DNA from 3 places in the Mesorhizobium sp. M0923 genome. Region 3 is predicted to be linked to each of the others. Evidence: riboswitches for the same ligand, from Rfam matches in the RefSeq annotation. Region 3 holds a riboswitch; each other region holds the start of a gene.
What was found. Region 3 has a riboswitch for thiamine pyrophosphate ahead of thiC (phosphomethylpyrimidine synthase ThiC). Riboswitches for the same ligand answer to the same signal wherever they lie in the genome.
Positions count from the first base shown of each region.

Region 1: linked by a shared signal. The riboswitch ahead of thiC (phosphomethylpyrimidine synthase ThiC) and the one ahead of thiC (phosphomethylpyrimidine synthase ThiC) in region 3 are both predicted to bind thiamine pyrophosphate.
Region 2: linked by a shared signal. The riboswitch ahead of thiB (thiamine ABC transporter substrate binding subunit) and the one ahead of thiC (phosphomethylpyrimidine synthase ThiC) in region 3 are both predicted to bind thiamine pyrophosphate.

Region 1 is NZ_JAMYNW010000002.1:123,356-133,304, reverse strand. Features, by position in the region: gene NKH89_RS04390 (hypothetical protein) at 745-999, shown strand; gene NKH89_RS04380 (hydroxymethylpyrimidine/phosphomethylpyrimidine kinase) at 1,316-2,077, opposite strand; gene NKH89_RS04375 (thiamine phosphate synthase) at 2,068-2,673, opposite strand; gene NKH89_RS04370 (thiazole synthase) at 2,670-3,443, opposite strand; gene thiS (sulfur carrier protein ThiS) at 3,447-3,644, opposite strand; gene thiO (glycine oxidase ThiO) at 3,613-4,614, opposite strand; gene thiC (phosphomethylpyrimidine synthase ThiC) at 4,611-6,446, opposite strand; TPP riboswitch at 6,551-6,667, opposite strand; gene NKH89_RS04350 (Fic family protein) at 6,850-8,394, opposite strand; gene NKH89_RS04345 (YybH family protein) at 8,764-9,219, shown strand; gene NKH89_RS04340 (conjugal transfer protein TraG) at 9,737-9,949, shown strand, end outside.
Region 2 is NZ_JAMYNW010000003.1:149,001-158,949, reverse strand. Features, by position in the region: gene NKH89_RS06815 (ABC-F family ATP-binding cassette domain-containing protein) at 1-949, opposite strand, end outside; gene NKH89_RS06810 (thiamine diphosphokinase) at 951-1,595, opposite strand; TPP riboswitch at 1,723-1,837, shown strand; gene thiB (thiamine ABC transporter substrate binding subunit) at 1,881-2,894, shown strand; gene thiP (thiamine/thiamine pyrophosphate ABC transporter permease) at 3,128-4,747, shown strand; gene thiQ (thiamine ABC transporter ATP-binding protein) at 4,744-5,535, shown strand; gene NKH89_RS06790 (M48 family metalloprotease) at 5,779-7,248, shown strand; gene NKH89_RS06785 (hypothetical protein) at 7,321-7,506, shown strand; gene NKH89_RS06780 (RNA polymerase factor sigma-32) at 7,503-8,360, opposite strand; gene NKH89_RS06775 (amino acid ABC transporter substrate-binding protein) at 8,689-9,462, shown strand; gene NKH89_RS06770 (ABC transporter permease subunit) at 9,584-9,949, shown strand, end outside.
Region 3 is NZ_JAMYNW010000006.1:227,258-237,206, forward strand. Features, by position in the region: gene NKH89_RS13080 (thiamine phosphate synthase) at 1-54, opposite strand, end outside; gene NKH89_RS13085 (thiazole synthase) at 51-824, opposite strand; gene thiS (sulfur carrier protein ThiS) at 826-1,023, opposite strand; gene thiO (glycine oxidase ThiO) at 992-1,993, opposite strand; gene thiC (phosphomethylpyrimidine synthase ThiC) at 1,990-3,825, opposite strand; TPP riboswitch at 3,929-4,044, opposite strand; gene queE (7-carboxy-7-deazaguanine synthase QueE) at 4,066-4,791, opposite strand; gene queD (6-carboxytetrahydropterin synthase QueD) at 4,788-5,144, opposite strand; gene queC (7-cyano-7-deazaguanine synthase QueC) at 5,144-5,842, opposite strand; partial or broken gene NKH89_RS13120 (IS6 family transposase) at 6,612-6,780, opposite strand; partial or broken gene NKH89_RS13125 (MFS transporter) at 6,776-7,320, opposite strand; partial or broken gene istA (IS21 family transposase) at 7,475-8,661, opposite strand; gene NKH89_RS13135 (LLM class flavin-dependent oxidoreductase) at 9,335-9,949, shown strand, end outside.

The sequences.
Region 1 (9,949 bases), on a different contig from region 3:
CCCGCTTCGGTGAGACCATCACGCTTCGGTTCCTGCCGGGATGCGCGCGCATCGCCGAGGCGTGAGAATTCGCTGAACCGTCTATCCTCGCCAAAGCTCAAGCTGTCGTCGGTCAAGGCCTGTCGATTTCATTTAGAGCGGTTCATTCAGCAGCTTGTTCGATCCGTCGTCCAGCGTGTACTCGTTTGTTCGAAGGTTCAGGATACAGTCGCAACTGGCTCACAATCTGATCTGGAGCCTCCAACAAGGTCAACTGCTGATCCTCCCGTTCGACCCACTGGAAGAATCATCGGGTGCGGGCGACTGGCGCTCCAGGCGGCTACTTGGGCGACCAAGGGAGGCATTCACTCACGACCGCCGCGGCGGGTTCTTCGACGAGCCGCTGGCGTGAACGCCATACCTTTCGTGGACACATATTGTGAAAACGCGTGATAAGGTCGGCCTGCGCTAGACTCAAAAATGGCAGGGCACCAGAAGATGGCACGCCGAACGCGCAACGCAGTGCTTGGCTTCGCGGCGCTTGCCTTAAGCGCGTGCCAATCGGCTCCTGAAACGCCGCAACCCGCCACTCGCGAACGTGCGTCAGAACCTGGTATCATTCCTCCAGAACCTGCCTTGGTTCCTGCCGCTGTTCCTTCTGGCTCGGCAATCAATGACCAATCCGGAGCGGTCACTCCACCTGGCAAGGGCGTTCCACCGAAGTACGCTGCTTTTTCCGGACTATGGGCCGGTCGATTGGAGGGGATGTATGACGCCAAACTCGCTGTTCAAACGGTTTCTTCCAATGGGAAGGTGACGGTCACCTATGCGTGGGGAAATCTGGGCGACAACTATCCGGGAGAGGCCGCCGGCGCTGGAAGAATTGTAGGGAGCACGTTGAAGCTTGAGCGCCTACCGAATGGCGCGGACGTCAGTTTTGTCATGGCCCCCGACGGAGCACTGGCCGGAACCGTTACGCTTGCCGGCCAGACCTACACGGGCGCGTTCCTCAAGCAATGATCAAAGACGCATCTGAAGGTTATGCAGAGGGCCAGACGACTGTTCCAATATGGCCGTCTACTCGGTTCCGTCCCGACTCTATTAAGGCGGCGAGATCATCACCTTCCGGGAGGAGCGAAGAGCACGGCCAGCCGATTTAGAGCTCAAGCCTTGTCGTTAACGCATTTTGGCGCGATCCCTGGTGAAATTACTGCCACGAGCTCGGGTTGACCTGTCGTGTTGTTGCGATGTTTCATCGGATAGTTTGCGCCAGCGAGCAAGACGCTCAGGATGCAGCGTAACAGCAGCCAAAGCTGCTTGTACCGCTTAACCGGGTTCATTCTGCTCCATTCTTCTGAAATGTATCGAAGACAAGCCGCTTGCCTTCGCGCACGCTGTCTTCGAGCGACTTCGCCTTCGCCAGATGGGCCGCAATCGCGCTGGCCAGAATGCAACCCGTCCCGCGCATTGATCCGGCAAGGCGCGGTGCGTCGAAGCGGATTGGTTCTTGATCGGAATGCAACAGAATATCGGTTGATCGAGGTCCTGATGCGTGGCCTCCCTTGATCAGCAAGGCCTGAGGGCCGGCGGCCAGCAGTCTTTGTCCCTGTAGGAGCGCACCGTCCTCATCCATTGCCAGTTCTGAGCCAATAAGGAGCGCCAATTCAGGAAGGTTAGGCGTGATAAGGCAGCAAAGCGGCATCAGATCGCGCTTCATGACAGCGATAGCGTCTGCTTCTAGGAGCGCCCGGCCTGAGGTGGAGGCCAGCACAGGGTCGAATACTGCCGGCACTTGCGGGCATTTGCGCAGCACAGTGGCAACGGCAACAATGATATCGGCACTCGCCAACATGCCGATCTTGATTGCCGCCACTTCGTTGGCCTGCAGCGCGACGCGCATCTGATCGGCCACCAGGCTTGGTGGCGAACGATGAATTCCCATCACGGCGTCGTGCGTTTGCACCGTTAGCGCTGTCACGGCCAGACAGGTGCGTACCCCAATGGAAGCGATCGTTTCGATATCGCGTGCTATTCCAGCACCCCCGCTGGAATCTGATCCGCCAACGACAAGCACATGCGGTTCTCGTCTCATCGCCATCGGTCCGTCTTTTCGATCCATTCTCGCGTGCGTGCTTCGGGATCGGAGCTCAACGTGATGTCGGTGACCACTGCGGCGCTGTTGGCGCCGGCTTCAAAGACGCCGTCGAGGCGGTCAAGGTTGAGGCCGCCGATAGTGACTAATGGGATCGGCGCCACCCGACGGTTCCACTCGCCGATCCGCTCTAGTCCTTGCGGCGCCCACTTCATCTTCTTCAAGATGGTGGGATAGATCGGACCGAGCGCAACATAGTCGGGCTCGGCAAACATGGCCGTTTCCAGCTCGACATGATCATGCGTGCTCAACCCGAGCCTGACACCGGCTGACCGTATCCTGGAGAGGTCGGCGGTTTGCAGATCCTCCTGGCCGAGATGCACGAAGTCGCAACCCTCCTCGATTGCCAGGCGCCAATGATCGTTGACGATGAGCTGGCTTTTGTGTTGGGCACACAAGGCCTTCGACTTCCGGATCTCGGCGCGCAACCCGGTCTCATTCATGCTTTTGATGCGAAGCTGAACCAGCTTGACGCCGAGCGGCGCCAACCTTTCGATCCAGGCGGCGCTGTCGACGATCAGGTAGAAGGGATCGAGCTTCATGAAAAAACCGCCCTGCCGAATGTCGGCGTCGACGGCACCGCGACCTCGCGCGGTTCGAGCATTCCGGAACGAAAGGCTTCACGGCCGGCTTCGACCGCCTTGCCGAATGCGCGCGCCATGCCGACCGGATCGCCCGCCTTGGCGACTGCGGTATTCAGGAGCACGGCGTCAAAGCCGAGTTCCATGACCGTTGCCGCGTGCGATGGGCGCCCGAGGCCTGCATCCACAATCAGTGGGACTTCGGGGAAATGACTGCGCATCGAGCACAGCGCCGTTATGTTGATCGGTCCGAGGGCGGAACCGATCGGTGCGCACCACGGCATTAGGACCTTGCAGCCCGCCTCCAGCAGCCGCTCGGCGACGACAAGGTCGTCGGTCGTATAGGGGAACACCGAAAAGCCGTCCTCGCACAGGATGCGGGCGGCTTCGACCAGGCCGAACACATCAGGTTGCAGAGTGTCGTCGTTGCCGATCACCTCGAGTTTGATCCAGGTCGTCCCGAACACCTCACGCGCCATTTTCGCGGTTGTGACCGCTTCCTTGACCGAGTGGCAGCCGGCCGTGTTGGGCAGGATTCTTGTGCCATGCGAGCGGATCAGCGACCAGAATTTTTCGCCAGCCCTGCCGCCCGCCATCTCACGCCGCAGGGACACGGTCACCACCGACGTGCCCGATGCCTGGACCGCATCGGCAAGGATGGCGGGCGAAGGATATTGTGCCGTGCCGAGAAGCAGGCGGGAAGGAAGCGTCGTCCCGAGAAAGTCGAACATGCTCTAACCTCCCTGCATAGGCGACAAGATTTCGATTCGGTCGCCGTCGCTTAAACGGAATTCTGCCCGGTTGGCTTTGTGCACGAGGTCGCTGTTGACGGCGGTGGCGAGCCAGTCGCCCTCATAGTCGAGCGCGGCAAGCAGCTCAGCCAGCGTGGTGGCGGCAACCTCATGCGCTTCGCCGTTGACCATCAGTTTCATGAGCAAGCTCCTTGGTTCTGTCCTGATTAAAAAACAGTTCGGCCGCCTGGCGGGCCATGGCTGGGGCGAGCAGAAAGCCATGGCGATAGAGGCCGTTGATCGCGACGGTGTTTCCGCTTGTTTCGATGCGCGGCAGGTTGTCTGGAAAGGCCGGACGAACGCCGACACCAGCCTCAACGATCTCGGCCTCGCCGAATGCCGGATGGAGCGCGCAGGCGGCGCTGAGCAACTCCATCATCGAACGCGCCGTGACCGGTTCTGTGGACTGGCTTTCGATCATCGTCGCGCCAACCATGAAACGGTGATCGGTACGCGGTACCACGTAGAGCGGAAAGCGCGGATGAAGCAGCCGGACCGGGCGTGACAGCGAAATGTCCGGCGTGCGCAGGATCAGCATCTCGCCGCGAACGCCGCGCAGCCCGTCGTCTTCTGCCGCCATCCCCGTGCAATCGATCTGACGATCGAAGCCGGAAATGTGCCGGGCATCGGCGCCGAAGCGGAATTCGACACCCATGGCTGCAAGCTTGTCATGAAGTGCTGCCATCGCCTGACGCGGGTCGAGATGAGCCTCATCGGGGAAGAGCAATCCGCGCCGGAAGCGGCCGACGAGGTCGGGTTCCAGGAGCGCAATTTCGTCTTCATCGACACGCCGATGCCCTGACGTGCGACGGGCGAACCGGTCAAGCTCACCGGCATCACGCGGCGCGGCCACGACCAGTGTTCCGGCCCGTGTCACCTGACCCGGCAGTACCGCATCCCACCAGTCGGCGGCGTCACGTCCGAGATCCAGCACCGGCTGCTCCGCGCTTTCACACTCGCACCATGGCGCCAGCATGCCGCCGGCGAACCACGACGCATTGCCGCCGAGGGCATGTCTTGTCTCGGCGACTGTGACCGTCGCGCCGCGGACGGCGAGTTCGAAGGCCGCGGTGAGGCCGGCGACGCCGGCCCCTTTTACCAGCATCCTCATGGTCGCTCGTGCGCCTCCGGCACGAGCGGTGCGCCGGTCTCGTCAGCTGGCATGTAGAGATCGCCGCCTTCACGGTATTTCGCCGCCATCGCCGCCATGCCTTCTTTCTGTGCCTCGGCGCGGATGTCGTGGGAGATACGCATGGAGCAGAATTTCGGCCCGCACATCGAGCAGAAATGCGCCACCTTATGCGCTTCCTTGGGCAAGGTCTGGTCGTGGAAGGACCGCGCGGTTTCGGGATCGAGCGACAGGTTGAACTGGTCTTCCCAGCGAAACTCGAAGCGCGCGCGGGAAAGGGCATCATCTCTGGCTTTCGCTGCCGGATGGCCCTTCGCCAGGTCGGCGGCATGCGCCGCGATCTTGTAGGTGATCACGCCGGTCTTGACGTCGTTGCGATCGGGAAGGCCGAGATGCTCCTTCGGCGTGACGTAGCAGAGCATGGCCGTGCCGAACCAGCCGATCATGGCGGCGCCGATGCCTGAGGTGATGTGGTCGTAGCCCGGCGCAATGTCGGTGGTCAGCGGTCCAAGCGTATAGAACGGCGCCTCGCCGCAGACAGCGAGCTGCTTGTCCATGTTCTGTTTGATCTTGTGCATCGGCACGTGGCCGGGCCCCTCGATCATCACCTGGCAATCCTTGGCCCAGGCGATCTGCGTCAGCTCGCCCAGCGTTTCCAGTTCGGCGAATTGCGCCGCATCATTGGCATCGGCGATGGAGCCCGGACGAAGCCCGTCACCGAGCGAGAAGGAGACGTCATAGGCCCGGCAGATGTCGCATATCTCCGCGAAATGCTCGTAAAGAAAGCTCTCCCTGTGATGGTGCAGGCACCATTTGGCCATGATCGAGCCACCGCGCGAGACGATGCCCGTGACCCGGTCAACAGTCATCGGAATATAGTGGAGCCGCACGCCGGCGTGGATGGTGAAATAGTCGACGCCTTGTTCGGCCTGTTCGATCAGCGTGTCTCGATAGACCTCCCAGCTCAGATCCTCGGCGATGCCGCCCACCTTCTCCAGCGCCTGATAGAGCGGCACCGTGCCGATCGGCACCGGCGCATTGCGCACGATCCATTCGCGGATGTTGTGGATGTTGCGACCGGTCGACAGGTCCATCACCGTGTCGGCGCCCCAGCGGATCGCCCACACCATCTTTTCCACTTCCTCGGCCATCGAGGAGGTGACCGCTGAATTGCCGATATTGGCGTTGATCTTGACCAGGAAATTGCGGCCGATGATCATCGGCTCGCTCTCGGGATGATTAATGTTGGCGGGAATGATTGCCCGTCCGCGCGCCACCTCGTCCCGCACGAACTCCGGCGTTACGAAATCGGGGATGGCCGCGCCGAAGGCTTCGCCGTCGCGCTGCAGCTTGCCGCGCGACATCTGACGGCCGAGGTTCTCGCGGATGGCGACGAACTCCATCTCGGGGGTGATGATGCCGGCGCGCGCATAGCCAAGCTGGGTCACCGCCTTGCGTGCCTTGGCCCTGAGTGGCCGGTTGCGAATGGGAAATTCCGGTGTCAGGCGCTCGCCCGCCGCAACTCCATTGTCTTCCGGCCGGACATGGCGGCCGTCATAGGCTTCAACGTCGCCGCGTGCTGCAATCCATTCATGGCGAAGCCGGGCTAGGCCTTTTTCGATGCTGGTTTCGACAGTGGGGTCCGTATAGGGGCCGGACGAATCGTAGACGGTGACGGGCGGCTCGCCGGCCGTCGGATGGACGGAGATTTCGCGCATCGGCACCATGAGCTGCGGGTGGATGGTACCGGATTTGTGGATTTTGCGTGAGGCAGGCAACGGTCCCGTCGAGACGGCGGGAGTGAGGGCATTCATCTTGAGGCTCCTTTGCTCGTTGCATTGGAGACCCAGTTCTGTGCCGGAAGGATGAAAAGACGCTTCTGTCGACCTGCCGAAACAGGACCTCGGGCGTAAACTCCCGCAAAGCGCTTGCACCGTCCCTACGCCAGTATGAACTGGATCAGGTTCAACGGGTCACTGCGCCGCGAATGCCAGCAGTATCTCAGCCCCTTGCCGGGACTCCCCTGGTGAATGCGTGAGGTTGGACGGGACGGCTCCGGTTTGTCAAGCGCGTTCTGGCCGCGGCTGATCGGCGGCCGGTCAGACCGTGCGGAAAAAATCGTGCATGTCTCGGCGACAAGTCAAGCCTCGGAGATGAAGGCAGGGACAAGGGAATCCCAAACCGTCGGACTAAAAATCGATCCTGATGATCACACCTTCAATGGGCACCAAAGGTTTGCGCGTAGATCGCCTCGATTCTTCCTGCCTCGTCACTGGTCAGCGTGGCGAATTCCTTTTCGCGCGCGCGGTTCGATAGATGTCCATCATTCTGGTGAAGAAAACGGAAGAGCAGATCGGTCAACCGCTCGGGCATGTCAATAAAGGCGTCCACCTGCTGCCGGAACTGATCGTAGCGCTGCAGAAATGCGGTTTCCTCGGGAAGGTCCCGTTCGATCGTCCGCTGAACGCAGGCATAGAGGAATTCGGCGTGCGGGGTTGCATCGAAGAACCGGTAGAAATCACCGGTGTCATTCAGCACCCGGACGTTGAATTGCGGCGTCGGTTCCCATTCCACCAACGGCAGAAGGCGCTGCGAATAGCTCTCGAGCACGCCCCTGTACTCGTTGATCTGGTCCAGGATCGCGGCCGAGACGGGAAAGACCACTCCCGGCGGATTGAAGCCGCGCATGGCAAGGACGTGGTGGATTAGGTAGCGGTGAATGCGGCCGTTTCCGTCCTCGAACGGGTGAATGTAGACAAAGCCGAAGGCGAGGATTGCGGCGGCTACGACTGCATCAAGGTTTTGCGCGGGGCCCTGATCGAACGCCGCCATTCCATCGATTAGCCGCGGCAGGTCCTCGGGCCGAGCGCTGATGTGATCGGGCAAGGGCGTGCCGTTGTCTCGGTCATGCTCACCGACGAAACCTCCTTCTTTTCGGAAGCCAAGTCTTACGAAACGGGCGTCGCCAAGTACAATTCTTTGCAGACGCAGCAGCTCATCGCGATCGATCGGCCAGCGGCCGGCTTCGCCGATGGCGCGGCCCCAGCGCTGGATGCGATCTTGCGGCGGGTGCTCGCCCTCGATCGCATAGCTTGATCGCGAGTCTTTGAGCAAAAGAAAGGCGGCGGTCCGAGCAAGAAGGTCGCGCGGCACGTCCGCTACGATTGCCTCCGCGCGCCGCGGTAGTTCAAGGCCGATGAATTTTTCGAGAATCTTGGTGCGGAACACCAGAGGGCAGAACTCACGCGTGCCGGGGAGATTGTCCCTTACGCGGTAGCGCGAAGCGGTCTTGTCGGGTCCGGGCCACTGCAGCTCGGGATCGACAACCGGAATGTATCGTCCGGCCGCCGCGTCCGGCAGATCGATACGGGCGCCCCTCAGCCATTCATATAAAAACCAGATGCGGCGGGCATAACTGCCGGTCGGGCTTTCACGGACCAGCGCCTCGATCGGCGCGGGACCGGTCACTTGGAACAGCCGCTTGAGGACGGCAAGGTCCAGTCCCTCGTACTTGAGCGCAAAGGTCAGGTGGCCTTCGAGGGTAGGATTTGGGGCGTGGCGGGGGGTCATGATCCGCCAGCCATCCCGTTCGGTAATGCGATGATGCTCGCCCGTGGCGAACAACCTACGGGGCAAGGGCACGGCGAGCCTGTAGGCTCCGACCAGGGCGCTGTACCCGGCCGGGGTCGCCGTTTCAGGAAGGCGGATTTCCTGAAAAACGGTAACAGGACCTGAAAATTGGTGCTCTTGCACCGCAGGCATGAAAAGCGAATCCTTTCATCGAATTTTGGTCCAGCTGGGCCAACACCTATGAAAAATGATCCTATTCCATGAAAATTGATGCCACAAGACAAATTTTCCGAAAACCGATTCTAAACGGTGCTGGAGTCATGAAGCAAGAACTCCGCCACCGGCTAAAGGAAGCGACTTCAGACAAAAAGGTGAGTCCAGGAACCGCCATTCGCCCGTCTCTTAGTCACGAGGCCGGCACGGATGGCCCGCCTTACGTCGAGCCGGATTGCTCGAGGAGAACCGCGCCGTTCGGGGCTCACTCAGCCATCGAACGCCGCGGCGCCCTCGGGTCGGCGCTATTCATCGGGTGGGCATGTCGGGTACGCAAGGGAGGACGAAATGAGACTGGTTCAGTCATTTGCATTTGCTGCTGTGCTGCTTCTTTCGTCTGCATTGTCTGCGGCCGCCCACTCGGCTCGTGAGGACATCGAAGCGGCGTTGGTAAAATTCATGGACGCCTTCAACAGCGGAAACGCAGCAGCGGTAGGTCAAATGTATACCGACGATGCCGCCCTGCTGCCACCCGACGGCAAACGCGTCGATGACCGCAAGGGCGTGGAAGAATTCTGGCAGGGCGCAATCAAGGCCGGGATGAAGAATCTCACCCTGAAGGCGCTGGAAGTGGAAGGGAGCGGGAATCTCGCCTACGAAGTTGGCGCATTTACGCTCAGTGTGCCGAGCAAAGGCGGTGCCCCTTCCACCGTTGCGGGCAAGTACATTGTCGTTTGGAAAAAAGGGGGCGACGGGACATGGCGCCTGCATCGGGACATCTGGAACTTAGGTGCGGCCCAATAGATTCCGCGATCCGTGAGGCCGGCGCGGCTTGCAACAGTTCCAACGAAAGTCCATGGCAATAGTTGATGTGACTGAATTGATTAACAAAATTGAACAGACTTGATGGGTCTGCTCATCGAGTCGGCTCTGGATCTATCGCGCTACCGATCAGGGAGGCGGTAAGATTCGAGCTCAGCAGAACGGCTGACCACCACTTGCCGGGACTAGAGTGTTCTCCGGCTCGGCGCGCCGCTGAGGACTCTTGTTCATTTGGTCATGCGCAATCCGTGGTTCTCCAAGAACCCGTCCATCTCGTCAAATGCCATCTGAGCCGAGACAACTAACTATCATTGGGCAAGTAGCGGCTCAACGCTCCAGAAGAAAGCAGCCCCCCTATGCTCGTTCAACATTCGAGATCGCATCGGGCAAGTCTTTCCACGTCCGGGTACGCCATGCTGCTTCGACCGCCCCTTTTTTCTTGCGGATTTAGGAATTCGAGCTTTTCGGTTGTTCCGATCATCCATTTGGGAAACGACCGATGCCGGCAAGCAAGGTTTTATGGGGCCAGATCCTCACCGCCTTTCTGATTGTCGTCGCGACAACATGGGGAGCAACACAGTGGACGGCAGGGCGGCTCGGCTTTCAAAGCCAACTCGGTCCGCCGTGGTTCGAATTGGCTGGACACCCCGTTTATCCGCCGCCAGCCTTTTTCTGGTGGTGGTTTTTCTACGACGCCTACGCGCCGAACGTC
Region 2 (9,949 bases), on a different contig from region 3:
TCGGCCCGACCAGACCGACGCGATCGCCGCGCTGGATGCGTGTCGAGAATCCCTTGACCAGGGTCAGATCGCCAAAGCTCTTCTCGATGTTCTTGGCCTCAATCACCAGCTTGCCGGATTCGGCGGCGTCGCTGGCTGTCATCGTCGCCGCACCCTCGGCGCCACGATGACCGCGAAAGCGCTGGCGCATGGTCTGCAACTCACCGAGCCGGCGCATGTTGCGCTTGCGCCTTGCCGTCACGCCATAGCGCAGCCAGTGCTCCTCGCGCACGATCTGGCGGCCGAGCTTGTGCTGCTCGCGCTCTTCCTCCTCCAACACCGTGTCGCGCCATTCCTCGAAATAGGCAAAGCCCTTATCGAGACGGCGGGTCTGGCCGCGGTCGAGCCAAATTGTGGCGCGTGACACGCGTTCGAGAAAACGGCGGTCATGCGAGATGACGACCAGGGCCGAGGAGGTGCGGGCAAGCTCCTCCTCCAGCCATTCGATAACCGAAAGGTCAAGATGATTGGTCGGTTCATCGAGGAGAAGAATGTCGGGCTCGGGCGCCATGACGCGGGCGAGTGCCGCGCGCCGCGCCTCGCCCCCGGAGAGGTCGTTCGGCCGTTCCTCGCCGGTCAGGCCGAGATGCTCCATCAGATAGGTGGCGCGGTAGGGATCATCGGCGGGCCCGAGCCCCACCTCGACATAGGCGCGAACGGTCGCAAAACCGTCCATGTCGGGCATTTGCGGCAAATAGCGCACCGTCGCCGAAGGCTGGCGGAAGACTTCGCCGTCCTGCGGTTCGATCAGCCCGGCAGCGATCTTGAGGAGCGTCGACTTGCCAGAGCCGTTGCGCCCGACCAGGGCGATCTTGTCGCCAGCTGACGCCGTCAGGGCGGCACCGTCGAGCAGCGGCGCGCCGCCAAAGGTCAGCTTTATCCCGTCGAGATTGAGAAGCGGCGGCGCCATGTCAGCTTTCAGGTAGGGGAAAAGGATGCGCGAGCAGCAGCGCGCGGCCGCTGGCCAGCGCGATTTCCAGCCGGCCCTTGACCTCGTTGGAAATGGTCAGCGACGAGCCGAAGGCAACCTCGACATGGGCGAGCGGCCATTTGGCGCCGGTGACTGTCAGGCCGGCGAGATCCGAAAAGCCGAGCACCGAAAACAGCGTACCGTCGACATAATCGAAGCCAGTCTTTCCAGGCAGCAAAGGAATGCCTTCCTGTGCGCCGCTGGTCAAAAGCACTTCCGTTCCGCCTTCCGCCAGCCGGACGCTGAGCGCCAGATGCAGGAAGATGTGGTCGGTGCGTTTGCCGCCGAAGGCGCCTGCGAGCACAAGGCTGGTCGCACCGCGTTCGAGCGCGGCGGCGATAGCGAGTTCACCGTCGGTCTTGTCCTTTTCGGCGGGAAACACCTGCCGTGGCACGGCGGCCAGATCCTCCGGCAAATCGGCAGGCACGGAATCGAAATCGCCGACCCAGAGTTCCGGCATCAGGCCCAGCATAAGGGCATGGCCGATACCGGCATCGGCAGCGATGACGCGGGAGCCTTCGACCTGGCGGTCGAGCAGCGGCGTGCGGATGAGATCGCCGCCAAGCAGGATGGTGAATGTGCTCATATCTCGTGGCCCTTACCAGCCCTGCCCCGGAAACGGAAGATGAAACGGCAGATGAAACAGGACGCCGCGCTTTGGATGCCCGGCAAACTTCCGCTTGCGCAGCACTTCGGCCGGGCCTATGTGTCGAAACGCTCTAACGGGGTGCCGGACGCGATCTTCGCGGACCGGCTGAGAGGCAAGACTGCCAACCCGCTGAACCTGATCCGGTTTGTACCGGCGGAGGGATTAGACGTTTCGGACAGCCCGACGCCTCAATTCCTTTCAACGCGAACGAAGGAGGCGCCGATGCGCAGTTTTTTCCACTCTCTTGCCTCGATTATCCTGCTTGCGGCATCCGTGCTTGCCCTACCGGGGCAGGCATCGGCACAGGATAAGCTGACCGTCTATACCTATGAAAGCTTCACCGCCGATTGGGGTCCGGGACCGGCGGTGAAGAAGGCCTTCGAGGCCGAGTGCACCTGCGTCGTCGAATTCGTCTCGGTCGCCGACGGCGTGGCACTGCTCAACCGTGTGAAGCTGGAAGGGGCCGCGACCAAGGCCGATATCGTGCTTGGCCTCGATACCAATTTGACGGCGGACGCCAAGGCAACCGGCCTGTTTTCGCCGCATGGCGCCGTGACGGACGTCAGTGTGCCGGGTGGCTGGAGCGACGATATCTTCGTGCCGTTCGACTATGGCTATTTCGCTATCGTCTACGATAGCGAAAAACTGAAGAGCCCGCCGAAGAGCCTCAGGGAATTGGTCGAGGGCGATGCCGGCGACAAGATCGTCATCCAGGATCCGCGCACCTCGACGCCGGGCCTTGGCCTGCTGTTGTGGGTCAAGTCGGTCTATGGCGACAAGGCTCCGGAAGCCTGGGCCAAACTCAAGGCAAAGGTGCTGACGGTGACGCCGGGCTGGAGCGAGGCCTACGGCCTGTTCACCAAGGGTGAGGCGCCGATGGTGCTGTCCTATACCACTTCGCCAGCCTACCACATGGTTGCCGAAAACACCTCGCGCTACCAGGCGGCGTCCTTCGAGGAAGGCGAATATCTGCAGATCGAGGTCGCTGGGATCACCACCAAGGGCGCGAAGAACCCGCTGGCGGAAAAGTTCATCGCCTTCATGACCGGGCCGAAATTCCAGGATCTCATTCCCGAAACCAACTGGATGTTCCCGGCCGGCAAGACCGACAAGCCGCTCAATCCGGCGTTCGACAAGCTCGTCAAACCGACCAAAACCTTGCTGTTCAGCTCGGAAGAGGTCGCCGCAAATCGCAAGGCCTGGGTCGACGAGTGGCTGGCGGTGATGAGCAAGTAGCTCGGATTGAAAGATGATCGCCCTACGGCGCCCCCCTCTGTCCTGCCGGACATCTCCCCTACAAGGAGGGAGATTGGCCGTCATGCCGGCTTTCGCCAATCTCCGACATTGCCGGAATGAGCGGAGCGCTGAACCTGCCAATCTCTCCCCATGTGGGGGAGATGTCCGGCAGGACAGAGGGGCGCGCGAAGGAACGCAATCCTCGCTAAGAATCTCGAATCTGGTGGTCTAGCGTGCAACGCGCGCCATCATCGGATACCCGCGTCGCTGCCGGTATCGTCGCGCTCGCCGCCATCGCGCTGCTGATCGGCGGGGCATTCGCCGGGCTCGTCGTCGAAGCCATGCGCGACCTGTCGGGCGCCGCCTCCGCCTTTGATTCCTATCTCCTCCGTGTTGCCCGCTTCACGCTCTGGCAGGCTCTGTTGTCGACCCTGCTCTCCGTCGCACCGGCGCTGTTCGTCGCGCGCGCGCTGTCGCGGCATCCACAGTTTTTCGGGCGAGGCTTTGTCCTGCAGCTTTTCGCCGTGCCGCTGGCGCTGCCGGCCATTGTTGCCGCACTCGGTGTCTTGGCACTCTATGGCCGCGCCGGGTATTTCGCCGGCTTGCTCGGTGCGATTGGCGGCCAGAACTGGCCCGGCATCTATGGCCTATCGGGTATTCTCGTCGCCCACGTCTTTTTCAACCTGCCGCTGGCAACGCGACTGTTCCTGGAAGCGTTGCAGACGGTGCCGGCTAACCAATGGCGGCTGGCGAGCCAGCTTGGCATGGGTGCTGCGCCGGCCTTCCGGCTGATCGAATGGCCGGCGTTGCGTGCGGCCCTGCCGGGCGTTGCCGGGCTCGTTTTCATGCTGTGCATCACCTCCTTCACCATCGTGCTTACGCTCGGCGGCGGGCCGCGCGCGACGACGCTGGAGGTTGCCATATACCAGGCGCTGCGTTTCGACTTCGACCCGGCGCGGGCGGTGACGCTGACCTTGTTGCAGATTGCCCTGACCTTCGTCGTCGTGCTGGCACTAACGCGGCTTGGCGCCAATATGACCGGCGACGCCAATCTGCCGGTAGCCCCGCGCCGGTATTTTTCAGCCGGTGCGGCCGAGACCGTGCTGAACGCACTGGTGATCGGGCTGGCACTGCTGTTTGTCGCCGGACCGATGGCGGCTACGCTGTCGGCCGGGCTTGGCGCCGATCTCGGCCGCCTGGCCGGCGAGAGCGCGGTGCGGCAAGCGACGGCGACCAGTGCCGTGCTCTCCCTCCTGTCGGCGCTGCTCTCCTTGGCGTTGTCGCTGTCGCTGGTTATGGCGCGCCGGGCGCTGGCGCTCACCCGGCGGACCGGCAGGCGGACGCTGCTCGAACACCTGGCCGACACCGGTGCGGGGTTCGTCCTGGTGGTGCCGCCCATCGTCATCGGTGCCGGCTGGTTCCTGCTCCTGCGCAGCGTCAGCGATGTCTTTGCGATCGCCCCTGTCATGGTGGTTGTGGTCAATGCGGTGATGGCGATGCCGTTCGCCATCCGCGCCATCCGCCCCGCCTATGACGCGGCGAGCGAACGCCACGAACGGCTCTGTGCACAGCTTGGCATCTCGGGCTGGAACCGGTTGCGTCTGGTCGACTGGCCGTCGCTGCGGCGGCCGCTCGCCACCGGCTTCGCCTTCGCCATGGCGCTGTCGCTCGGTGATCTCGGCGTCATTGCGCTGTTCGGCAGCGATTCCGTGCAGACATTGCCCTATCTGTTGCTGGCGCGCATGGGCAGCTACCGCACCGAGGATGCGGCCGGCCTGGCGCTGCTGCTCGGCCTTGTCTGCCTGGCGCTTGTGCTGACCGCGGACTGGCTGGGAAGGAGGGAGAAATCATGATGCCGATCAGCCCGGAACGGTCGATTTCGGTCGAAAAAGGCGCGGCCGTGCGGCTCGATAATGTCTCGTTCAGCTATGGTGAAACGCCGCTTATATTCGATGTCGATTTCCCGGCGTCGGAAATCACCGCCATCATGGGGCCGAGCGGTTCGGGAAAGTCGACGCTGCTCAATCTGGTGGCCGGTTTCGAGGCGCCGCGGTCAGGCCGCGTGCTCATCGGCGGCGCCGACGTCAGCACTGCGCCGCCATCAGCGCGGCCGGTATCGATGGTGTTCCAGGAAAACAACCTGTTTGCCCATCTGTCCCTCGAGCAGAATGTCGGGCTCGGCCGCTCGCCTTCGCTCATGCTGAGCGAGGCTGACCGCGCCGCAATCGCCGCAGCGCTGAAGCGCGTCGGCCTTGCCGGCAAGGAAAGCCGGCTGCCGCGCGAACTCTCCGGCGGTGAGCGGCAGCGCGTCGCGCTCGCTCGGGTCCTGGTGCGCGACCGGCCGGTGTTGTTGCTCGACGAGCCGTTCGCTTCGCTCGGACCGGCACTGCGCGACGACATGCTCGACCTGGTCGCCGACGTCCATTCGGAGCAGCGCATGACGGTGCTATTCGTCACGCACCAGCCGGACGATGCGCGCCGTATCGGGCAAAACATGGTTTTCCTGGATGGTGGCACGGTTGCCGCGACGGGCACTGCGGCCGATTTTTTCGTCGGGGCTGGACCGGAGGCATTCCGACGCTATATCGGCTCGGGTCCGTTTGCGGCTGGATCACGAGATGTTGCCCGGAAGCGGACATAATTTATGGTCAAACCGGCGGAAGGCGAAGCGGCGCTTGCTTGCCATGGTCGAGGTAGTGTGGCTAGGTCCGCCAGGAGCTGGTCCGGCTTAGACCGTGATTTGCCCTTGCTGCCTCGTATCTGTCGGACGCCGTAGCACTTGATTTTGCGCGTGATGCTTTCCGGAAATCGCGCCCGATTTTCGCGGTCACGTGCCAGGACTTGAAAGGAAGCCGATCTGCCGACCGGCATCGACAATCGGAGGGTGAAACCGCTGGCGCGCTTTCTGGCGCTGGCCGGTCTTGCCGTGGCGCTGGCAAGCTGCCAGATGTTCACGCCTCCCGACGTGCAGGAATCAGGCTTTCAGCCCTCAGACAAGCCGATCACGGTCGACAACGTCGCCGCCAACGGCAAGCTCGCCCAACTGGCGAAGGCGCAGCACCCGCGCATCCTCGCCACCTATGGCGGAGAATATTCCGACCCCAAGCTCGAGCGCATGGTGGCCAAGATCGTCGGCAGACTGACCGTAGTGTCGGCCAACCCGACCCAGACCTACCGCATCACCATCCTCAACTCGCCCAACGTCAATGCCTTCGCGCTGCCGGGCGGCTATCTCTACATCACCCGGGGCCTGCTTGCCTTGGCCAACGATTCAGCCGAGCTTGCCGCCGTCATTGCGCATGAAATGGGCCATGTTACGGCCAATCACGGCCTGCAGCGCCAGCAGCTGGAAGCCGAAGAGGGGTTGGCGACCAAGGTCGTTTCGGATGTGCTCGGCGACAACCCGACGGCCAAGGCGGCGCTGATCCGCGGCAAGCTGAGGCTGGCCCAGTTCTCGCGCAATCAGGAGCTGGAGGCCGACGCCATCGGCATCAAATCGATCGGCGAAGCCGGTTTCGATCCCTACGCTGCCGGCCGCTTCTTGCAGTCGATGTCGGCCTATACCGATTTCCGCTCGATCAGCGGCGCCACCGACGCCAGCCTCGACTTCCTGGCGACGCACCCCAACACGCCGCAGCGTATCGACCTCGCGCAGCGCCACGCCCGCCAGTTCGGCGCGCCCGGTGTCGGGTCGCGCGATCGCGATTCATTCCTTTCCGGCGTAGACGGGCTGCTTTACGGCGACACACCGGAGGAAGGCTATGTGCGCGGCGAAACTTTCCTGCATCCTGGCCTCGGCGTGTCGTTCTCGGTGCCCAACGGCTTCATCATCGACAATTCGGCAGCGGCGGTGACGGCGACAGGCCCGGGCGACATCGCGATCCGCTTCGACGGCGTTTCGATCGACAAGGGCCGCTCGCTGACCGACTACATCCGCAGCGGCTGGGTTGCCGGCCTCGACGACAGCAGCGTGCGCCAGGAAACGATCAACGGCAACGAAGCGGCAACCGCGCATGCCGGCGCCGATGGCTGGCAATTCGATATTGCGGTGATCCGCGCCGGCGGCCAGGTCTACCGCTTGCTGACCGCGGCGCCTTCGGCCAGCACCTCGCTGAGCACGGTGGCGCGCTCGGTCAGCGGCTCGTTCCGCATCCTGAGTGCTGCCGAGAAGGCGGCGTTGAAGCCGCTGCGTATCCGCATCGTCACGGTGCAGCCCGGCCAGACAATGGGCTCCCTGGCCGCACAGATGGTCGGCGTCGACCGCAAGCTGGATTTGTTCAGGGTGCTCAACGCGCTGTCGCCGGGCGCCGCCGTTTCGGCCGGCGACAAGGTCAAGATCGTCACCGACAAGTAATCGCGACGCTGCTTGTGTAAGGGCCAGAGCCTGAATACCGTGGCAAGCTGCGCGCCATGCAACGAGGCGGTTTTGTACACTTTCTTCAATTTCATGATGAAAACGCTGGTCGCTAAAGCGGAGCGCAGCAGGTTTCCAAGGTTCTTTGTGGTGGTCTGCTACCTGCTTTCGATTTCACTGGCGGTAGGCCTGACATATGTCAAACAGCATCAACCGGGCAGCGGGCAAGAAATAATCAGCCAGGACGTGGCACGTTAGGCTGCGAGAAATTCCGGGTTCTGCTTCACCAAAGCTGCCTTGAGCTTTTCCATGGCGCGCGCCTCGATCTGCCGGACACGTTCCTTGGAGATGCCGAGCGTCTCGCCGAGCGCTTCGAGCGTCGCGCCCTCGTCGCTCAGCCGGCGCTCCTCGATAATCCTGAGTTCTCGCGCATTGAGCGCGCCGAGCGCCGTCTTCAGCCAGACAGAGCGGCGTTCGACATCGATCGTGTCGCCGACGACCTCGTCGGGCAGCGGGTCATCCGAAACCAGGAACTCCATCCGCTCGGTTGCGCCCGCATCGTCGGCAAGCGGCGTGTTGAGCGAGCTGTCGGGTGCCGAAAGGCGGGAATCCATCATCGCCACATCGGCCTCGGAAACGCCGAGAGCCGCCGACACTTCGCGGTAAAGCGTGGCATTCGACGTCTGCTCGGCGCCGTTTGCCAGGCGGGCGCGCAGGCGCCGCAGGTTGAAGAACAGCGCCTTTTGCGCGGAGCTGGTGCCGCCGCGCACGATCGACCAGTTGCGCAGGATATAATCCTGCATCGAGGCGCGGATCCACCATGTCGCATAGGTCGAGAACCGCACCTCGCGCTCGGGCTCGAAACGGGCCGCGGCCTCCAGCAGCCCGACATGGCCTTCCTGGATCAGGTCGCCCAGGGGAAGGCCGTAGTGGCGGAACCGCGACGCCATGGAAATAACCAGCCGCATATGGGCGACGGTGATGCGGTGCAGCGCGTGCTGGTCATTGTTCTCCTTCCAGCGCAGCGCCAGGAGATGCTCTTCGTCGCGCTCCAGGTAAGGGGCTTTCATCGCCGCGCGAACCATGGTCCGTCCTGCACTGTCTTGCATCATGCCGCGCTCCTGCTTCAGGCGTTGCGGTGCGATCGCTGAATCGTGAGTTGGCGCCGATGGTTGAAATGGCGGCGCCGCGCCCTACAACAGCCAAGAACGTGCGATGCGGGGGAATGTTCCCCCGGACTGTCATGCCGATTGCGCTGTTCCAGGCGATTCGCCATCGGCCTTGACTCAGCCGGGTGCCGCCGGGAGGTGTTGGTTGAGAATGGGATTTCAAGGGCGCGAGATTTTTGAAATTTAGTTTCTTATTTTGGCATCGCGCATCTGTCATTTTCCGGCACTCGCAACGACGCCGGACATCGGCCAAGGACGGGATCACAGAAAAATGAAATGGCTCAAATCGCTCATTATCGCCGGAACGCTGCAGGTTCTGGCAATCGCCGCCGGTCATGCCGGCGCCAATCTCGACCAGATCAAGCAGTCCGGCGTCTTCAAGGTCGGCACGGAAGGAACCTATGCGCCCTTCACCTATCATGATGCTTCCGGCGCGCTGGTCGGCTTCGACGTCGAGATCGCCCGGGCCATCGCCGAGCGCCTCGGCGTCAAAGCCCAGTTCCTCGAAGGCAAATGGGACGGGCTGATCGCCGGTCTCGACGCCAACCGCTACGATGCCGTCATCAACGAGGTCGGCATCACCGAGGCGCGCAAGGCCAAATATGATTTCTCCGATCCTTACATCGCCTCCAAGGCGGTGCTGATCGTGCGCGGCGACAACACCGACATCAAGGGTTTCGCCGATCTCAAGGGCAAGAAGGCGGCGCAGTCGCTGACCTCGAATTTCGGCAAGCTGGCTGAAACCAATGGCGCCGAGCTCGTCGGCACCGACGGCTTCGACCAGTCGATCCAGCTTCTTCTCACCGGCCGCGCCGACGCCACCATCAACGACAGCCTGTCCTTCCTCGACTTCAAGAAGCACAAGCCCGACGCCAATGTGAAGATTGCCGCGCAGGAAGAAAACGCCGACTATTCCGGCGTCATCGTGCGCAAGGGCGATCCGGAACTGGTGGCCGCCATCAATAAGGCGCTGGCCGACATCAAGGCCGACGGTACCTACCAGAAAATCGCCGATACCTATTTCGGCCAGGACGTTTCGAAGTAAACGGCTTTTCTCGCGTGGGCCGAATGCCGGCCCGCGTCGTTCATGTCGCGGCGAGCTGTCTTTGACGGCCCGCCGCTTTCGCGTGATATGAGCGACGGCAATCTGGCAAGGAGGAGGCTTCGTGCCGCACTGGCTGCAATTGATGCTGGAATCCCTGCCTACGCTGCTGTGGGCTGCACTGATCTTCACCGTGCCGTTGACGCTGCTGTCGTTTGCATTCGGTCTTGTCCTCGGTCTGGTCGTGGCGCTTGTCCGGCTGTTCGGTCCCAAACCGCTGGTCGCCGTGGTCCGGTTCTACGTCTGGATCTTCCGCGGCACGCCGCTTCTCGTGCAACTGTTCCTTATCTTCTACGGCCTGCCATCGGTCGGCATCCTGCTCGACGCCTTTCCGGCAGCACTGATCGGCTTTACCTTGAACATCGGCGCATATTCGTCGGAAATCATCCGCGCCGTCATTGGTTCGGTGCCGAAGGGCCAGTGGGAAGCG
Region 3 (9,949 bases):
CCGCTCGACCCAGTCAGCGCTGTCGACGATCAGGTAGAAGGGATCGAGCTTCATGAGAAAACCGCCTTGCCGAATGTCGGCGTCGACGGCGCCGCGACATCGCGCGGTTCGAGCATTCCCGAAGCAAAAGCTTCGCGACCGGCTTCGACCGCCTTGCCGAACGCACGCGCCATGCCGATGGGGTCGGCCGCCTTGGCGACCGCCGTATTCAGGAGCACAGCGTCAAAACCGAGTTCCATGACGGTCGCCGCGTGCGACGGTCGTCCGAGCCCGGCATCCACAATCAGCGGGACGCCAGGCAAATGTCGACGCATCGAGCGCAGCGCCGGGATGTTGACCGGCCCGAGCGCGGAACCGATCGGCGCGCACCACGGCATCAAGACCTTGCAGCCCGCATCCAGCAGCCGCTCGGCGACGACAAGGTCATCGGTGGTGTAGGGAAATACTGCAAAGCCGTCTTCGCACAGGATGCGCGCGGCCTCGACAAGGCCGAACACGTCCGGTTGCAGCGTATCCTGGTTGCCGATCACTTCGAGCTTGATCCAGCTCGTGCCGAACACTTCGCGCGCCATGTTCGCGGTGGTGACCGCTTCCTTGACGGAGTGGCATCCGGCCGTGTTGGGCAGGACTCTCGTGCCGAGCGAGCGGATCAACGTCCAGAATTTTCCGCCGCTCCTGCCGCCCGCCATCTCACGCCGCAAGGAGACCGTCACCATCGACGCGCCCGACGCCTCGACCGCATCGGCAAGGATCGCGGGCGAGGGATATTGAGCCGTGCCCAGAAGCAGGCGAGACGGGAGCGTCGTCCCGAGAAGTTCGAACATGCTAGCCTCCCTGCATGGGCGAGAGGATCTCGATCCGGTCGCCGTCGTTCAACTGGAACTCCGACCGGCTGGCCTTGTGCACGAGGTCGCTGTTGACGGCGGTCGCCAGCCAATCGCCTTCATAATCAAGCGCGGCAAGCAGCGCCGCCAGCGTTGAGGCGTCAATCTCAAGCACTTCGCCGTTGACGATCAGTTTCATTGGCAAGCTCCATTGATTTGTCGTGACTGAAGAGAATTTCGGCTGCCGGGCGCGCCATGGCGGGCGCCAGAAGAAAACCATGGCGATAGAGTCCATTGATCGCGACGGTAGTTCCACGTGCCTCGACGCGCGGCAGGTTGTCGGGGAAGGCTGGACGGACGCCGACACCGGTTTCAACGATCTCGGCCTCGCCAAAGGCCGGATGGAGGGCATAGGCGGCACCCAGCAGCTCCATCATGGAACGCGCCGTGACTGGTCCGGCGGACTGGCTCTCAATCATCGTCGCGCCGATCATGAAACTGTGGTCGGTGCGCGGCACTGCATAGAGTGGAAAGCGCGGATGCAGTAGCCTGACCGGTCGCGACAGCGAGATATCAGCGGTGCGCAGGATCAGCATTTCGCCGCGAACGCCGCGCAGCCTGTCATCGGCTGCTGCCATTCCCGTGCAGTCGATCTGACGATCGAAACCGGAACCATGCCGGGCGTCGACGTCGAAGTGGAACTCGACACCCATGGCTGCGAGCTTTTCATGAAGTGCCGCCATCGCCTGGCGCGGGTCGAGATGGGCCTCACCGGGGAAGAGCAATCCGCGCCGGAAGCGACCGGCGAGGTCGGGCTCCAGCAACGCGATTTGATCTTCATCGACATGCCGGTGGCCCGAGGTGCGACTGGCGAACCGGTCAAGCTCGCCCGCGTCGCGCGGCGCGGCCACGACCAGTGTTCCGGCCCGCGTCACCTGGCCTGGAGTTGCCGCGTCCCACCAGTCGGCGGCGTCGCGTCCGAGATCCAGCACTAGCTGCTCGGCACTTTCACGCTCGCACCATGGCGCCAGCATGCCGCCGGCAAACCACGACGCGTTGCCACCGAGGCCATACCGGATCTCGGCGACTGTGACCGTCGCGCCGCGGGTGGCGAGTTCGAAGGCAGCGGTGAGGCCGGCGACGCCGGCCCCTTTGACCAGAACCTTCATGATGGTTCCGGCGCCTGTGGCAAGAACGGTGCTCCGGTCTCGTCAGCAGGCATGTAGAGATCGCCACCCTCGCGGTATTTCGCCGCCATCGCAGCCATGCCCTCCTTCTGCGCTTCGGCGCGAATGTCGTGGGAGATGCGCATCGAGCAGAATTTCGGCCCGCACATCGAGCAGAAATGTGCCACCTTGTGTGCCTCCTTGGGCAAGGTCTGGTCGTGGAAGGACCGCGCCGTTTCGGGATCGAGCGACAGGTTGAACTGGTCCTCCCAGCGAAACTCGAAGCGCGCGCGGGAAAGGGCGTCATCCCTGAACTTCGCCGCCGGATGACCCTTCGCCAGGTCGGCAGCATGCGCGGCGATCTTGTACGTGATCACGCCAATCTTGACATCGTTGCGATCGGGAAGGCCGAGATGCTCCTTTGGCGTGACGTAGCAGAGCATGGCGGTGCCGAACCAGCCGATCATGGCAGCACCAATGCCTGAGGTGATATGGTCGTAACCCGGCGCGATGTCGGTCGTCAGCGGTCCAAGCGTATAGAAGGGCGCCTCGCCGCAGACGGCGAGCTGCTTGTCCATGTTCTCCTTGATCTTGTGCATTGGCACGTGGCCGGGCCCCTCGATCATCACCTGGCAATCCTTCGCCCAGGCGATCTGCGTCAGCTCGCCGAGCGTTTCCAGCTCGGCGAATTGCGCCGCGTCGTTGGCATCGGCGATCGAGCCGGGACGAAGGCCGTCGCCGAGCGAGAAGGACACATCATAGGCGCGGCAGATGTCGCAGATCTCCGCGAAATGCTCGTAGAGGAAGCTTTCCCGGTGATGGTGCAGGCACCATTTGGCCATGATCGAGCCACCGCGTGAGACGATGCCCGTGACCCGGTCGACAGTCAGCGGGATGTAGTGCAGCCGCACGCCGGCGTGGATGGTAAAATAGTCGACGCCCTGTTCGGCCTGTTCGATCAGTGTGTCGCGGTACACCTCCCAGGTCAGATCCTCGGCGATGCCGCCGACCTTTTCGAGCGCCTGGTAAAGCGGCACCGTACCGATCGGCACCGGTGAATTGCGCACGATCCAGTCGCGGATATTGTGGATGTTGCGGCCGGTCGAGAGGTCCATCACCGTATCGGCGCCCCAGCGGATCGCCCAGACCATCTTTTCGACTTCCTCGGCCATCGAGGAGGTGACGGCCGAGTTACCGATGTTGGCGTTGATCTTGACCAGGAAATTGCGGCCGATGATCATCGGCTCGCTCTCTGGATGATTGATGTTGGCGGGAATGATCGCCCGTCCACGAGCCACCTCGTCGCGGACGAATTCCGGCGTGACGAAGTCGGGGATCGCCGCGCCGAAGGCTTCGCCGTCGCGCTCGAGCTTGCCGCGCAGGATCTCGCGGCCGAGGTTTTCGCGGATGGCGACGAACTCCATTTCGGGGGTGATGATCCCGGCGCGCGCATAGGCAAGCTGCGTCACCGCTTTGCCCGTTTTTGCCTTTAGCGGCCGGTTGCGAATGGGAAATTCCGGTGTCAGGCGCTCGCCCACCGCGAATCCGTTGTCTTCCGGCCGGACATGACGGCCGTCATAGGCCTCGACATCGCCGCGCGCCGTCACCCATTCATGGCGAAGCCTGGCGAGGCCCTTTTCGATGCTGGTTTCGACAGTCGGGTCCGTATAGGGGCCGGACGGATCGTAAACGGTGACAGGCGGTTCGCCCGCCGTCGGATGGACGGCGATTTCCCGCATCGGCACCCTGATCTGCGGGTGAATCATGCCGGGTCTGTGGATTTTCCTTGAGGCGGGCAGCGGTCCCGTCGACACGGCGGGGGAAATGGCATCCATTTTGAGGCTCCTTTGCTCATGCATTGGAGACCCAGTTCTGTGCCGGAAGGATGAAAAGTCGCTCTGGTCGACCTGCCGAAACAGGACCTCGGGCGTAAACTCCCGCAAAGCGCTTGCACCGTCCCTACGCCAGTATGAACTGGATCAGGTTCAACGGGTCACTGCGCCGCTAAGCCAGCAGTATCTCAGCCCCTTGCCGGGACTCCCCTGGTGAATGCGTCGAATTGAATGGGCTGGCGACTATCTTGTCAAGCGCATTCGGCCCGCGGCGGTGATCGGCGGCCAATCAAACCATCTGTCACGGGTCACCGTTTCCACCAGCCATTCCATGCGTTTCATTATGCCGTCCATGTCAATGAGCGCTTCTTCGTCATAAGGGCGCGGCGGTGTGTGATTGCCGGGCTGCAGATACACAGGCAGTTGCGGATAACGCGCGGCGGCATCCTTGGCATAGGCGTAGTCTCTTTCGTCGAACACGACGAGCTTGAGCACGATTTGCGGCTTATCCCTCGCCGCCTCGACGCACGCCTCGAACGCAGCCCAATCGGTCGTCATTTCGCTCGATGGCGGCTTTGGGCTTAGAATCAGGACATCAAGCTCGGCAAACCAGTCCCTGGCCACGGAACCTTGGGTTTCCAATGCGAAGCGGTAGCCGTTACGATGTCCGTGTTCGATCAGCGCGCCGAGCGGCTGGATGGCCGGATTGCCGCCTGATAGCGACACCATTATTGGTCGGCCACCCGAAAGCGCATTGACCTCTTGCCAGATCTCGTCTGTGGACATGGTCTTCCATTCATGGCGGAAGCGATTGTCCACGGCATGCAGGCTGTCGCACCAGGAACAGCGATAATCGCATCCGCCCGTTCGAACGAACACCGTCGGCAAGCCGACAAGCATGCCTTCGCCCTGGATGGTCGGCCCGAAGATCTCGCTCACGCGGATTCCGGGATCCAACGTGCAGGTCATGGCCGGTATTCCGCCCAGGTTTTCGGTGTCTCGCTCACCCGCACAGCGGAGGTTTCCGGTAGCAGTCTCTTGCACCACTCGTACAAATGTTTGGCGAGACATTCCGCCGTGACATGATCATGTCCCAGCACGTCGTTCAGATGACGATGGTCGAGCGTCTTGTCGATGTAATGCTTGAGTGCGCCGAGGTCATGATAGTCGCGCACAAAGCCATGTTCGTCCAGTTTGCCACCTGAAAGCTCCACCACGACGATATAGTTATGCCCGTGCAGACGCGCACACTGATGGTCGAGGGGCAAAGAGGTAAGCTGATGCGAGGCCGAGAAGTGGAACTCTTTGGTGATGCGGAACATCACGCGCTCCTTATCTGGATAGCGTGGAGCCAGAAGTCCGCATCCTCATAGTCTGTCGGGTCGGCAATGCCGGCCAAATCGAATGCTTCGCGCCGTTCGACGCATGTGCCGCAGCGACCGCAGTGACGTTCACCGCCCTTGTAGCAGGACCACGTCGCCTCGAACGGCGTACCGTACTTTGCCCCCTCGCTGACGATGTCGGCCTTCGACATATTCACATAGGGAGCGTAAAGGCGGATATCGGCGTAGCCTGCGAGCGCATGGTTCTGCATCGTCTGAAACGCGTCGATAAAAGCGGGCCGGCAATCGGGATAGATGAAATGATCTCCGCCGTGGACGGCAGTGGCCACCGCATCGGCCTTCTGCGCGGCGGCAACCCCGAAGGCGATAGCCAGCATGATGGCATTTCTGTTCGGCACCACCGTGATCCTCATGGAGTCTTCGGCATAGTGCCCGTCGGGCACGTCCACAGCATCAGTCAGCGCCGAGCCGCTCAGGTTGCGGCCGACATCGCGGATATCGACGATCTGGTGCGGAACACCCAGCCGTTTGGCGCAGATAGAGGCAAAGCCGAGTTCCTTTTTGTGCCTCTGGCCGTAATCGAACGAAAGCAGGCCAATGAGTTTCTGCTCGGTTGCCACCTTGTGAGCGAGCGAAACAGAATCCAATCCGCCGGAGCAGATGACGAGGGCATTCATGGTTTGAGTCCTTGTTTTGACCGGGTAAGGCTGCGACCGGAGATTTCTCTGCGCTCCCAGTACTCCAAGGGGGCGGTTTTGTGAATGCGTAAGGTGCGATTTAACGCAACGATTCTGCCGCCCGTGGCGCCCAAAAGGGAATGCTGCGCAACTTGTGCGCGATTTGGGTGGCCAACAAGCAGAAGCAGCTGGTATTGACTGTGTCGCCGTCAACCGTTGATAGCGCGGCGCCCTCTGGGCGCGGACCTTGAAGCTGCGATGAGAGGCGAAAGAAACGCCCGGGTCGGGTAGCCATCGGCGCTGGTTCCAAGGCCCGCTTGCAGGCGCTGACGGTCACCTCGATGACACCCGACTGGGCCTGCTTTCAGTTCTGCGCACTTCGCTGTCCCGGCCGCCTTGATCCGACGCGTAGAGTTTATTCCGGAGGTCACTTTGGGATTTGTGGCGGAATAACTCGGCGTGGAGGTCTGTCGGTATGGGTGCGATCCGAACTACAATGTTGTTCGGCCGGAATCCTCCATGACTAGCCCGTCATGTGACGGCTCGACAAAGGGCAGCTTTCAATCCTGACGCGGTCGGCCCTACCGCCCACGCCGGCTTTGGCGCAGCACCCCATGGTAGGCGCCACTTCCATCGTCCCCTCGTCGCAAGGCACATGTTCCTGCCGCCGCTTCCTTCTACCGGTCCGTCTGACTGCAGGCGATGCGTGCGATGCCTCCGGATCCCACGCTTCCTCGACCGTCGGCGAGGTGCCGACACCGTCTTTCGTCGGCGCCGTGCGGCGTATGCGGCGCGCATAATCAGGGCCAGGCTTTCGGCACCATCGGCGGATGGTCTCGTAGGAAACGACGATCCGGCGATCGCAGCATTTCCTCGACATCGCGCAGGCTCAGATTGAAGCGGAAGTAGAGCCAGACAGCACGGGTCACGATTTCGATCGGATAACCGAAGGTAGTCCGTCCAGGTCGGCGTGCGGAACGTTTCTGTCCATTGCATAGGCTTCTGAAGCGTTGCGCTGGAGCGTCCAGTTCCGAGCACCGACGCGGCTGTGTACATGACGCCGCTGCCGCATGAGGTCGAGGAAGGCCTCGACATTTCTCTCGGCTATCAGATATTCGACCTTGACCACGATCGGGCCGCTTCTCGGCTTCAAATTGAGAGCGACTGCCGGGGCGTCGAATTCCTCCAAAGGATCGGGCTCGGACTCGCGGCGCTCGCGAAGAGGAAACAGAACGCCCGCTGCGGCGACGAGCAACAGGGCCCAGCGGAGCCCTCCAGCGCCCAGGTCAGCGAATGGTTTTCGGCCACCGTGCCTCACACCCAGCTGCCGAGCGCGATGCCGCCATCGATCAAGGCATAATAGATAGAAATGGTACGCCCCACGACCCAGCGCGGGCTCGCCAGCTGCACGCTTACGCCAACCCGGACCAGGCGGTGACCCAACCCGCGCCGCCCAAGGCGAGCGCAATTGCCGCCACCTGTCAATGCCGCTCGAATTTTCCCCAAAAGTGCCGAAGTAAATTCCCCAGTCTCGCCGCTCAGGCTGTCGCGGAGGGAGACGCGGCATCTTCAGGCCGACGAGGTCGTGCCGGATTCGGTGGATCGTGGATGGCGTGGTATCGAGCGCGTTCGTCATGGACGCTGCTCCTTCGCCATCACCTGGGCGACGGCATCGTAGAAGGCCAACGGGCGCTGAGTGACCCTGTCGCCCGAGCCATGAAGAATGACCTCGTCGTTCCTCAGTCTTTGTCGGCGCTTGTGGACGTGGATGTTGCGATGACCGGGCTCGACATGACGCTGATGCCGGCTTTCGAGAATGGGATGGGTGGCAATCAGCGCGGTCCTCGAAGATGCGTACCTCTTCGGCCAGAGTGTGTACCTCGACGACACGGCGCCTGGTGGCGTCGGGCACGCTGTAGAAATTGCCGCCCACGCTGACCATGCCCTCCCGGCTGATGCGTCGCTCGAGCTTCAGGACCGATCGGAACGGAGCCAACGGCAGCGGCCGCAGCGCTGCCCGCTCCCCGGCGAAAGCTTCGTTGACGACACGCCTTGTGGTGGCGTGAACTCTCGGGTTTGCGACCGTGTCCAGCCAGTGACGCATCTGCGCGTTCAGATCTTCGAGATTGCGAAAGGACCGGGCCAGGAAGAAGTCCTCGCGAATGTAGCGGAACGGTCGTGGCGCGGTAAGGCCGGCAGGCCTTGGGATGGCAACCATAGTGGCGGGCAAGATCGACGAGGGCACGGTTGTAGACGATGCCGCCGGTATCGCCTTCGCCGATCACAGCCGTCTTCATACGGTCGTAAAGCACTTCGCGAGGAGCGCCGCCCAGCGCCTCGAAAAGCCCCAGCATGGCAGCGCAAGACAGTCGGCAGATCCTGGTGGACGACGAAGCGTGCCCAGATAAGGCGACTGAAGCCAAGCACCATGGAGAATAGCCAGACGATTCTCGGCGTGGTCGGCTCATCGGTAAAGACGACATTGAACTGGGCGAAGTCGACCTGCGCCTGCTCGCCGGGCGGGGTCTCGAAGCGAACCTCGTATCCACGCTCCGCCGCGGCAGGACGGACGTCGCGCAGGAAGTCGGTGACGGCCGTGTAGCCGCCGCCATAGCCGAGGTCCTTCAGTTCCCGGAAAAGCCGGCTGCCGGTGGGTCCGGGATCGCGTGACGCGTTCGCAAAGATAGGCCGTGAAGGGATCGATCACCGTCTGACGCGGCTTGCGCGGCCCGTAAGCCGGGCCTCGAGCCCGCGCTCAATGTATTTGCGCACCGTCTTGCGGTCGATGCCGCTCTCCTGGCGATCGCCGACAGCGACAGGCCCTGCCGATCGGGATGTTTGACGCAGGCATAGGCGTATTGGCTGAGATCGGCTGACGAGAGATCGGCAAGCTTGTTGCCGATCATTTTCCATTGCTGAACGTCCTGCGGGTCGCAACCGGCGCCGCCGGCACCGCAATAGTGGGGATCGCGTTCTTCCACCTGCTTTTGCGTGACGCCATCTTGTGTGGCGGACTGCGACATCGCTGCGAGCGCGACCGCTGCACCGAGGCGAACAAAGCTGTCCATCGCAGCGACCCGGATCAGCGCCCCCGGCAGACTGTCGCTGCAATGCTCGCACACAGCCTTCAGCCAGTCCTCCTGCATTGTGAACGCACTGTGATAGCGCTTCACAACAAAGCGCTCGACAATTCTCCGTTCGCCCTCCAAGCTTCTCCACCAGACCGAACGCTCCATGCTCATTCGCTTTGAATGCGAATCCTGGCCGTGTCTGCGGAAAACGTCATATTCTGGACGCAAAGCGTCAGCCGACGTGGATATGTTCGCGATACCGCCTCTTCGAGACCGCGCTTATCGATACCACGATCCAATCCAAAGACAGAATAATAATTCTCTATAAAATCTATAGAGAATATATTCTATCTTAGTCGGCGCTCGCCTTGTCGGTAGTGTCCTCCGCAGTCGCCCGGCAGGGCTATCAAAGGAGTGACGGATGGGTCGTCATATTCGCTTCAACGCTTTCGACATGAATTGTGTTGGCCATCAATCCCCCGGTCTCTGGAAGCATCCACGCGATCAGTCGTGGAAATACAAGGATCTGGACTACTGGCAGGATTTGGCTCGAACTCTGGAACGCGGTATTTTCGACGGCATATTCATCGCAGACGTCATCGGCTACTACGACGTTTACAAGGGCTCGAATTACCACGCGATCGAGCAGGCGGCGCAGATCCCAGTCAATGATCCCCTACAGTTGGCCGCGCCGATCGCGCTTGCCACCGAACATCTCGGCATCGGCATTACTGCTTCGACCTCGTTCGAGCACCCTTACACATTCGCCCGCCGCCTTTCGACTGCCGACCACCACACCAAGGGTCGCGTCGGCTGGAACATCGTTACCTCATATCTCGAAAGTGGCGCCAAGAACGTTGGCCAGGCCGGTTTGAAAAGCCATGACAACCGATATGAGGTTGCCGCCGAATATGTCGAGGTACTTTACAAGCTGTTCGAAGGCAGTTGGGAGGAGGACGCGGTGCAGCGCGATACGGTTCGCGGCATCTTCACCGATCCCAGCAAGGTCCACGAGATTGGCCACAAGGGCAAATTC